3 regions of the Sinomonas terrae genome follow, and region 2 is predicted to be linked to each of the others. Evidence: predicted binding sites of a transcription regulator. Region 2 holds the regulator's gene; each other region holds the start of a gene.
What was found. The regulator LexA, encoded in region 2, represses DNA repair genes until DNA is damaged. The targets are predictions, from matches to a motif close to TCGAACANNTGTTCGA.
Positions count from the first base shown of each region.

Region 1: a site for LexA is predicted at 1,790-1,805, ahead of imuA' (DnaE2-dependent mutagenesis accessory factor ImuA'). Genes of this name have one in related genera too.
Region 3: a site for LexA is predicted at 1,834-1,849, ahead of uvrA (excinuclease ABC subunit UvrA). Genes of this name have one in related genera too.

Region 1 covers NZ_JAKZBV010000001.1:946,490-949,999, reverse strand. The annotation lists gene L0M17_RS04395 (cystathionine gamma-synthase) at 1-269, opposite strand, end outside; gene L0M17_RS04390 (cystathionine beta-synthase) at 291-1,676, opposite strand; gene imuA' (DnaE2-dependent mutagenesis accessory factor ImuA') at 1,816-2,496, shown strand; gene L0M17_RS04380 (DNA polymerase Y family protein) at 2,493-3,510, shown strand, end outside.
Region 2 covers NZ_JAKZBV010000001.1:2,813,929-2,817,438, forward strand. The annotation lists gene L0M17_RS13000 (histidinol-phosphate transaminase) at 1-802, opposite strand, end outside; gene L0M17_RS13005 (LysM peptidoglycan-binding domain-containing protein) at 909-1,286, opposite strand; gene lexA (transcriptional repressor LexA) at 1,474-2,181, shown strand; gene L0M17_RS13015 (ATP-dependent DNA helicase) at 2,173-3,510, opposite strand, start outside.
Region 3 covers NZ_JAKZBV010000001.1:2,359,724-2,363,233, forward strand. The annotation lists gene uvrA (excinuclease ABC subunit UvrA) at 1-1,730, opposite strand, end outside; gene L0M17_RS11010 (GntR family transcriptional regulator) at 1,919-2,296, opposite strand; gene L0M17_RS11015 (MBL fold metallo-hydrolase) at 2,360-3,010, shown strand; gene L0M17_RS11020 (trans-aconitate 2-methyltransferase) at 3,014-3,510, opposite strand, start outside.

The DNA of each region.
Region 1 (3,510 bases), 1.9 Mb from region 2:
ATGAGCGCGTCCTCAGCCGCGAGGCCCGAACCGAACGAGAACGCGTGCGACCCTCCTTCGAGGGCGGCGAGCTGCTCCTGGAGCGCATCGCGGGTCGGGTTGCCGCCGCGGCCGTACTCGTAGCCCGAGCGCAGGCCGCCGATGCCGTCCTGCGCATAGGTGGTGCTGAAGTGGAGGGGCGGAACGACCGCGCCCGTGCGCGGCTCGAACTCCTGACCGGCGTGGACAGCGCGGGTGTTGAAGCCGTGGTTGGTCTCGCTCACGTGCAGCTCCTTGTCTGACACTTGCGTCTATTTGTTCAGGTTCGCGAGCAGGTCGTGCCGCGTGACAATGCCGATCGGGGCGCCCACGAACGTCACCATGAGGGCATCCGCCTCGGTGAGCATCTCGCGCGCCGTGCCCTGGCTCTCGAGCGAGCCGATGACGGGCAGGCGTGCACCCATGTGCTCCGAGATCTTGTCGGTGAGCTTCGCGTCTCCCTTGAACAGCTTCGCGGAGAGCGCGCGCTCATCGACCGCGCCGAGCACCTCTCCCATCACGACCGGCGGCTCGTTCGAGAGGACCGGGAGGTGGCTCACGCCGTACTCCGTCATGATGTCGATGGCCTCGCGGACGGTCTCGTTCGGGTGCGTGTGGACGAGGTCGGGGAGCTTCCCGTCCTTGCCCTTGAGCACGTCGCCGACCGTCGCCTCGGAGGCACCGGGGAGGAAGCCGAAGGACCGCATCCAGTCGTCGTTGAAGATCTTGGCGAGGTAGCCGCGGCCGCTGTCGGGAAGGACGACGACGACGATCGCCGACCCGGGCAGGTCCCGCGCCGCGCGCAGGGCAGCTACTACTGCCATGCCCGACGAGCCGCCGACGAGGAGGCCTTCCTCGCGTGCGAGCCTGCGGGTCATGGCGAACGACTCCGCGTCGCTCACGGCAAGCACCTCGTCGGGAACGGCCTTGTCGTAGTTCGCGGGCCACATGTCCTCGCCCACGCCTTCGACGAAGTAGGGCCGGCCGGTGCCGCCGGAGTAGACGGAGCCTTCGGGATCGGCCCCGATGACCTTGACCTGGCCGCCCTCGGCTTCGGCACGGTCCTTCGAGACGTCCTTGAGGAAGCGCCCGGTGCCGGAAATCGTGCCGCCGGTCCCGGCACCGATGACCACATGGGTCACCTTGCCGTCGGTATCGGCCCAGATCTCGGGGCCAGTCGTCTCGTAGTGGCTCGCGGGGGCGCCCGGGTTGGAGAACTGGTCAGGCTTGAACGCGCCCGGGATCTCGCGGACAAGGCGGTCCGAGACGCCGTAGTACGACTGGGGCGAGTCCGGCGGGACTGCCGTCGGCGTCACGACGACCTCGGCGCCGTACGCCTCGAGGACGGACCGCTTCTCCTGGCCGACCTTGTCCGGGACCACGAAGATGCACTTGTAGCCCTTCTGCTGGCCCACGAGCGCAAGGCCTACGCCGGTGTTGCCGCTCGTCGGCTCGACAATCGTGCCTCCAGGCTGAAGCTTGCCGCTGCGTTCCGCCTCCTCGATCATCTTGAGGGCAATGCGATCCTTGATGGAGCCGCCCGGATTGAGGTACTCGAGCTTCACAAGAACGGTGGCCTTGATCCCCTCGGTAACCTTCTGGAGCTTGACCAAGGGTGTGTGGCCGATGAGCTCGACGATGGAGTTGGCGTATTTCACGCCCCAACTCTATCGGTTGGGCCTGACAGGCCAGAGATTGCATGTACTCCCTTGACGCGAGCGAGGGGACGACGAGCGGCTCTTCGAAAGCGACACGCCCGCGATTGACTTAATCGAACACAGTTTCGAAAATGGAGGTATGTCGCTCCCGCTCAGCTCCGCGTCCGCCGCCTCTGCGGCGGAGCAGCTGCGCGAGCTCCAGGAGCGCATCCACCTCCTACAGGGGCGCAGAAATCGCGAGGCGACGTACGCCGTCCTCCCCGCCTTCTCGCCACTGCTCCCCTACGGCCTCCGCGCGGGCGCCGTCTACTCACTCGAGGCACCCCTCTCCGTGGCGATGGCCCTTCTCGCGGCCCCCTCCGCGGAGGGCCACTGGTGCGGCGTCGCCGGCATTCCGGACTTCGGTGCCGAGGCGGCGGCGGGCTTCGGCATCTCTCTCGAGCGGACGGTTCTCGTCCCGGATCCCGGCGAGCGCTGGCTCGTGACCGTCTCGGCCCTCGCCGACGTCCTCCCTCTTCTGCTCGTCCGGCCTCCCGCCCTGGCAAGTGGCGGCGAAGCGTCCCGGCTCTCGTCCCGGCTCCGGGAGCGCGGATGCACACTCCTCATCCTCGGTTCATGGCCTCAGGCCGAGGGAGTCCTGAGCGTCGAGGGCTCCCGGTGGAACGGCCTCGGAGACGGACACGGGCACCTGCGCAGCCATCGAGTCGACCTTGTCTGGTCGCAGCGGGGGAAGCGCCGGACGACGATCGTGGACCTCGCGGCGCTTCATGCCGATTCGACCCAGCCGGGCGAGGCGCGGCTCTCGGGAGCGCGGCCGTGAGCGTGCGCGCCACAGCGGGCATGGCGACGCCGATCCAGGCCTCGGCGCTCCCGCGGGCACTCGTGGTGTGGTTCCCTGACTGGCCGCTCGTCGCGGCCCAGCTCGCAGGCGAGCTGGAGGACCGCGTCCCGGCCGCCGTCATCGACAAGGGCCTCGTTGCCGTGTGCTCGTCGGAGGCCCGAGCGGCCGGCGTCGTCCGTGGCCTGCGGGTGCGCGAGGCCCAGTCGCGTTGCCCCGATATCGCGGCCATTCGAGCCGACCCCACACGGGACGCGAGGGAATTCGACGAGGTGCTCGCCGCCGTCGAACGCGACCTGCCGGGGGTCCACGTGCTGCGGCCCGGACTGTGCGCGTGGCGCGCCCGTGGGGCGACGCGGTTCTACGGAAGCGAGCAGGACGCCGGCGGTGCCGCGCTCGAGGCGGTTGCCAGACTCGGGCTTGAGGCGCGTGTAGGCGTGGCCGACTCGGTCTTCGCCGCCGAGCAGGCCGCCCGCTGCGCGAGCGAGCTCGCAGCCCTCTCCGTGGTGCCTCCGGGGGGCTCCCGAGACTTCCTCGCGCCACTTCCGATCGCAACGCTCGGCGACCCCAAGCTCGCCTCGCTCCTCGTGCGGCTCGGCATCCGCACCCTCGGCGCATTCGCTGCGCTGCCCGAAGCCGAGGTCCGTTCGCGATTCGGGCCCGAGGGAGCGCTCGCCCACGCGCGGGCCTCCGGGCTCGACCCACAGCCCGTCGTGCCTCGCGTTCCGCCCACGCCCCTCGAACGCGCAGCGGACTTCGAGCCCGGGCTCGACCGCATCGACCAGATCGCTTTCGCGCTACGACCGGCTGCAGAGGAGTTCGTCGAGGGCCTGCGCCGCGCGGGTCTCGCGTGCACTGAACTCCGGGTGCAGATCCTCGACGACGCCGGCCGGAGGTCCGAGCGCTGTTGGGGCCACCCGCGGCAGTTCGGGGCGAGTGACGTCCTGGACCGGGTGCGCTGGCAGCTCCAGTCCGGGGAGGGAGCGTCCGCCGGAG
Region 2 (3,510 bases):
GGTGGTACGGGAGCCGGACGAGACGGAGAGCGTCGGTCACCTCGGGTGCTGCCGCAAGATAACCGAGCCGAGCCCCGGCAAGGGCGAAGGCCTTGCTCATGGTCCGGCTGACCACGAGCCGCGGACGGCCGGGAAGCAGCGTGAGCGCGCTCTGCGTCCCGAGCTGGGCGAACTCCGCATAGGCCTCGTCGACGATCACTATGGCCTGGCTCGCTTCGCTGGCCTCGTACACCGCCTCGACCACGTCGAGACCGAGCGCCGTCCCCGTCGGGTTGTTCGGCGAGCAGAGGAAGACGACGTTTGGCGCCAGCTCCCTGACCTGCCGCGCAGCCGAGTCGGCGGTGAGCTCATAGTCAGCATCCCGGACTCCCTTGAGGTACGCCGTCCCGGTACCAGCCGCAAGCAGCGGGTACATCGAATACGTCGGAGGGAAGCCGAGGGCCGAACGGCCGGGTCCGCCGAACGCCTGAAGGAGCTGCTGAAGCACCTCGTTCGAGCCGTTGGCTGCCCAGAGCTGCTCGGGCGTCAGGCCATGCCCCAGATACTCCGCGAGGGCCTCGCGAAGTTCGGTGAATTCGCGGTCCGGGTAGCGGTTGAGGCTCGAGACGGCCTCGCGCACGGATCGGGTGATGGCCTCCTGGACGTCCTGGGGCACTCCGTACGTATTCTCATTGACGTTGAGCATGATCGGGACGTCCAGCTGCGGCGCCCCGTATGGGTGCTGACCGCGCAGATCCTCGCGAAGAGGGAGCCCCGCGAGGCGCTCCTCACGGGAGGTGGGCTGAGCAGTCTGATCGTTCACCGGTCCAGCCTACGCCCGGGTGCTTGACGCCTCCGCATTCATGACTCGGCGTACGCCCAGCCCCACGCGGGCTCAAGCCCGGGCCGAGCTCGACCCCCAGCCCGGTTCAACCCTCAGTCGGGACAGCGATCTGCTGCCCTGAAACGACCCTGGTCGAATCGAGGTTGTTGAGTTCGACGATCTCGTCGATGACCACGCGCGGGTCGCGATCGGGAGCGTACTGTGCCGCGACCGTCCACAGCGATTGCCCCTGCTGGAGAGTGACCTGCTTCGTGTGCGTCACCGACGGCGCCGTGTCGCCAGCGTGGGCAGGCGCGATGAGTCCGCTCAGAAACGCGAGCAGCAACACCGCTCCAAGGAAGGACGGGAGGGCAATCAGCACGAGCCGCCCCCGGCGAGTGAGCCGCAGGCGGGGGTGGGGAGCCTGTGCGCCGGTCGAGCGAGCCGGTGTCCCTGCGAACGGAACTGCGAATGCGTGTGCCACGGTTCTTCCTCCTCAGGAATGCCTTCGAACATGTCTTCGAACCATTCAGAACACTTTTAGCACTTCTCATCGAACGATGTCCAGACTCGCTAGAACAAATGTTTGAAAGGTGCCGCCGTGTCCCCTACGGTGGAATCAGCATCCAGATGGGCACCGACAAAATAAGAAGACGAGAAAGAGGGCACGCATGGCAGGAGTGGCCAGAGCCGCAAAGGGACTCACCGTGCGCCAGCGGAAGATCCTCGAGACGATCCAGCGCTCGGTCCAGACCAAGGGCTACCCGCCGTCGATGCGCGAGATCGGAGACACGGTCGGCCTCGCAAGCCTCTCGAGCGTGACCCATCAGCTCGCCCAGCTGGAGAAGCTCGGCTACCTCCGCCGCGATCCCAAGCGACCGCGCGCGATGGAGGTCCTCATGCCGCTGAACCTCGACGAGCGCCCGCTCACCATGGAAGCCGAGAGCGCGGCGCCGGTGCTCGGCGTCGGAGGAATTCCTCTGGACGACATGGCGAGCGCCGCCGACACCGCGATGGTTCCCCTCGTCGGGCGCATCGCCGCAGGCGGACCGATCCTCGCAGACCAAGTCGTCGAGGACGTCATGCCACTCCCCCGCCAGCTCGTGGGCTACGGGGAGTTGTTCATGCTGCGGGTCCGCGGAGATTCGATGATCGACGCAGCCATCTGCGACGGAGACTGGGTGGTCGTTCGACGGCAGAACGACGCAGAGAACGGCGACATCGTGGCGGCTCTCCTCGACGACGAGGCGACGGTCAAGACGTTCCGGCAGCGTGACGGCCACACTTGGCTGCTCCCACAGAACACCCGCTACGAGCCCATCCTGGGCGACCACGCAACCATCATGGGTCGCGTGGTCTCAGTGCTGCGCTCAGTCTGAAGCGGCGAGGCGCTCGAGTGCCTTGAGCACGACTCCGCGGTCCGTCGTGCCCCACAACGGGGGAAGCGCCGACCGGAGGAAGGCGCCATAGCGCTCGGTGGCAAGGCGTGAATCGAGGACCGCAACCACCCCGCGGTCTTCGGTCGATCGGATGAGCCTGCCAGCGCCCTGCGCGAGACGTACCGCCGCGTGCGAGGCGGAGACGGTCATGAAGCCGTTCCCCCCGGCCTGGGCGACTGCGCGCGAACGTGCCGTGGCAAGGGGATCGTCCGGCCGCGGGAACGGGATGCGGTCGATCACGACGAGTCGGCACGAATGCCCGGGCACGTCGACCCCCTGCCACAGGGACATCGTCCCGAAGAGGCACGTGTCCGGCTCGTCGGCGAACTGCCGGACAAGCGCGCTCATCGATGACTCGCCTTGGCAGAGGATCGATACGTCGAGCCGGTCGCGCAGCTCGTCGGCCGCGTCCTCGGCGGCTCGCCGAGACGAGAAGAGGCAAAGGGCCCCTCCGGACGATGCCCGGATGAGGGTTTCGAGCTCGTCGATCGCCTCGACTGACACGCCGCGGCCCGGCTTGGGCAGATGGCGCGCCACATACAGGATGCCCTGCCGGGGGTAGTCGAAGGGTGAACCGACGTCCACGCCGGTCCAGGTCGGGGCGCCGCCGCCGAGCAGGCCGAGTCCCCCGGCGGCTGGCTCGAACGCCGCTCCGATCGCGAGCGTCGCGGACGTGAGCACGACCGTGTGGTCCGCGAAGAGACCGTCCCGCAGCTTTCCGCCCACGTTGAGCGGCGCGATGCAGAGGGTCGCGGGCGCATCATCGGGGGGCGCGGAGTAGCCCGACGCCGGATCGAACGTCCCGGTGCGCGAGGCCCAGATCACCTCGCCCTGGGCCTCAGCGTCGAGCATCCGCTCGCAGCACTCGAGAACCGCGCTGACGCGGGACCGCGCGACCTGCCGCCCGCCGTCGGACGCCTGCCCATCGCTGGGCTTGGAGTCCGAGATGGCCGCTCGGCTCGCATCCCTCAGCAGCACGAGGGACTGCGCAAGTTCCTCCGTGAGCCCCCGGGCAAGAAGGCCCGTGGGGACATCTGCCAGCGCAAGCTCAAGCTGCGTGGCAGCCGACTGCAGCGCCTCGACGGAGAGGCCGCAGTGGCGGCGCAGGCTGGAAGCGGGGGCCATGGCCATCGCTGCGGAGAGCTGGCCGCTCACCGCCCCCGTCACGCGGTCCTGGAGCTCGTGCGCCTCGTCGACCACGACGACGTCGTGCTCCGGCAGCACGTTGAGCCCCTCGAACGCGTTGATCGCGAGCATCGCGTGGTTCGT
Region 3 (3,510 bases), 450 kb from region 2:
TCGACGATCCAATCGGCCTCGTGGATCGTGTCCTCGTCGTGCTCGACGACGATGAGCGTGTTGCCGAGGTCGCGAAGACGGGTGAGCGTCTCGATGAGCCGGCGGTTGTCGCGCTGGTGAAGGCCGATGCTCGGTTCATCGAGAACGTACAGGACCCCGACGAGACCCGAGCCGATCTGAGTCGCGAGGCGGATGCGCTGCGCCTCACCGCCGGAGAGCGTTCCCGCAGCGCGCTCGAGGTTGAGGTACTCGAGGCCCACGTCGAGGAGGAACGTGAGCCGGGCGTCGATCTCCTTGAGGACCTGATGGGCGATCTGGCGTTCGCGGTTGCTCAGCTCGAGGCCGCCGAGGAACTCGCTCGCTTCCCGCAGCGGGAGGGCACACACGGCCGCAATCGACTTGCCGCCCACGAGGACGGACAGCGATGCCGGATTGAGGCGCGCACCGCCGCACTCCGGGCACGGGATCTCCCGCATGTACTCGGCGTACCTGTCTCGGGCGGAGTCGGACTCGGTCTCGACGTGCTTCCGCTGAATGTAGGAGACAGCGCCCTCGAAGCCCGTGCTGTACTTGCGCTCCCTGCCGAATCGGTTCCGGTACTGCACGACGACTTTGTGGTCCTTGCCGTACAGGACAGCATCTCGAGCGTACCGGGGAAGGCTGTGCCACGGGGTACTCATCGAGAACCCCAACTCGTCGGAGAGTCCCTCGAGCAAGCGCGTCCAGTACTCCTGCGTGGCCTGCCCGAGCGACCATGGCGCAATTGCACCCTCGGAGAGGCTCAGCTCGGGGTCGGGGACCACGAGATCCTCGTCTACCTCGAGCTTGGTGCCGATCCCTGTACAAGCTGGGCACGCGCCGAACGGGTTGTTGAACGAGAACGAGCGCGGCTCGATTTCATCGATCGCGAGCGGATGCTCGTTGGGGCACGCGAGGTGCTCGGAGAACGCACGGATGCGGTGATCGTCGTCGGGCGCAAGGTCGACGAAGTCCGCGAGCACCCTTCCTTCGGCAAGCCCGAGCGCGGTCTCGACTGAGTCGGCGAGGCGCTGGCGGATGCCTTCCTTGACCACGAGGCGGTCGACGACGACTTCGATGGTGTGCTTGAACTGCTTGCCGAGCTTGGGCGCCTCGGCGAGCTGGACGAGTTCCCCGTCCACCCGGGCGCGGGCGTAGCCCTTGGCCGCGAGATCCTTGAAGAGGTCCACGAACTCGCCCTTGCGACCGCGCACGACGGGCGCGAGCACTTGGAACCGCGTGCCGTCGGAAAGGTCGAGAAGCTGGTCGACGATCTGCTGGGGGGTCTGGCGCGTGACCGGCTCATGGCAGATCGGGCAGTGTGGACGGCCGACTCGCGCCCAGAGAAGACGCATGTAGTCGTAGATCTCTGTAATGGTGCCGACCGTCGACCGGGGGTTCTTGCTGGTCGACTTCTGGTCTATCGACACGGCAGGCGAAAGGCCCTCGATGAAGTCGACGTCGGGCTTGTCCACCTGGCCGAGGAACTGGCGGGCATAGGCCGAAAGGGACTCGACATAGCGTCGCTGGCCCTCGGCGAAGATCGTGTCGAACGCGAGCGAGGACTTCCCTGAACCCGACAGCCCTGTGAAGACGATCATGGCGTCGCGCGGGAGGTCGAGGTCGATGTTGCGCAGATTGTGCTCCCGCGCACCCTTCACGACGAGACGCGACAGATCGGCCCGGAGCGAGCTGACAGGCCTGTCGATCACGTCGTCACGTCCGCCATCGGAGAGCGCGGCCGCTATGTCGTCCGATACCGGAGACTCCGACACCGGAGACAGAGAAGGGGGAGTTTGCACCCGATCATGGTAGTCGAAGACGTCTTCGAACTTCCAACCGCTCCGCTCAGGGCTGACACCCTGCCGTCTTCTACCACCTCCAGCGCTTCGCTCAGGCATCAGAGCCGCGAATAGGCCTGCTCGAGCAGCTTGACGGCCTCTTCGAAGCCGCATCCGCGGACGCTCGCTGCAGCCGCGAAGGCGGCCGCCGCCGTCGTCAGTTCCTCCTCACGTTCGTCGCGGGGCGCGACGACGGTCCCCGCGCGGCCGCGGGTGACGACGACCTTGGCCTCCTCGAGTTCCCGATAAGCCCGCGCAACAGTGTGGGGGGCGAGGCCGAGATCGGCGGCGAGGGAGCGGACGGGCGGAAGGCGGCGCCCCGCGGGCAGCGAGCCATCCGCGACGAGGTCGGCGACCCGGCGCCGGAGCTGTTCGAAGAGGGGCGTCGCATGGTCCTGGTCCGGGCGCCATGCACCCGGAAAGTCCGCTTCTTCCATGACCACCAGAGTAAGGCGCGAAGGCCCGGTCCACACGATGCCGAGCCAGCCTAGACTGGCGCCATGACGAGCCTCATCCACGACCTTGACCGCGTCACTGTCCGGAGCGTCTCAGTCGGCGACATGGACAACAACGTCTACCTGATCACAGCGAAGGAATCAGGGCAGCAGGTGCTCATCGATGCGGCCGACGACCTCCCCGCGATCCGGCGGCTCCTGCAGGAAGGAGCGGGTGATGCCGCCGCGCCCGCGCATCTCGAGCTCATCGCCACGACGCATCAGCATTGGGACCATGTGCGCGCGCTCGAAGGACTGGTCGCTGAGACTGGCGCCCGCACTGCTGCCGGGCGACAGGATGTGGGAGGCATCCCTGTTCCCGTCGACGTCGTCCTCGACCACGGCGACGTCGGCAACTTCGGAGGCTTCGACCTGACCGCCGTGCATCTCCGGGGCCACACGCCGGGGTCCATCGCATATGTCCTCAAGGACGGCGACGCGCCGCACCTCATCTTCTCGGGCGACTCCCTGTTCCCCGGCGGCGTCGGAAACACCCAGAAGGATCCGGACCGCTTCGCCCTCCTGTTCGCCGACGTCGTGGGGCGACTCTTCGAGACCTATCCGGATGACGCGATTGTGCTCCCGGGGCATGGCCGCCCCACGACGCTCGGAATCGAGCGCCCGCGGCTTGGCGAGTGGCAGGCGCGCGGCTGGTAGCGGCTAGAAGATGTCTGTGCCGTCCATCGGAGCTGGCTTCCGGCCGACGCAGAACAAGCGGCGGAAGGGGTAGACCGTGCCGTATTCGCGGGCCGGGTAGACGTCGAGCAGAAGCTGGTTGTACTGCTCCTCGAACTGCGCGCTCTCCTCGGGGCTGAGAGCGTCGAGCACGGGGCGCAGGGCTGCGCCCCGGACCCAATTGAGCACGGGGTCCTCCCCCGTGAGGACCTGGCAGTACGTGGTCTCCCACACGTCCGCCTCCCAACCCGCGGCACGCATGACGTCGAGATAGTCCGTGGGTTCGCCCACGACGTCGATGTGGCGCAGGACGCCGCGGAGCCGCCGCTCCCACTGCGGAGATTCGGCAAGTTCGCGCAGCAGCGCGTGCGACGGCGCGCTGAAGTTTCCCGGGATCTGGACCGCGAGCCACGCACCCGGGGCGAGCTGTTCGAGCCAGCGCCCTATGAGCGCCTGATGGCCCGGCACCCATTGGAGGACGG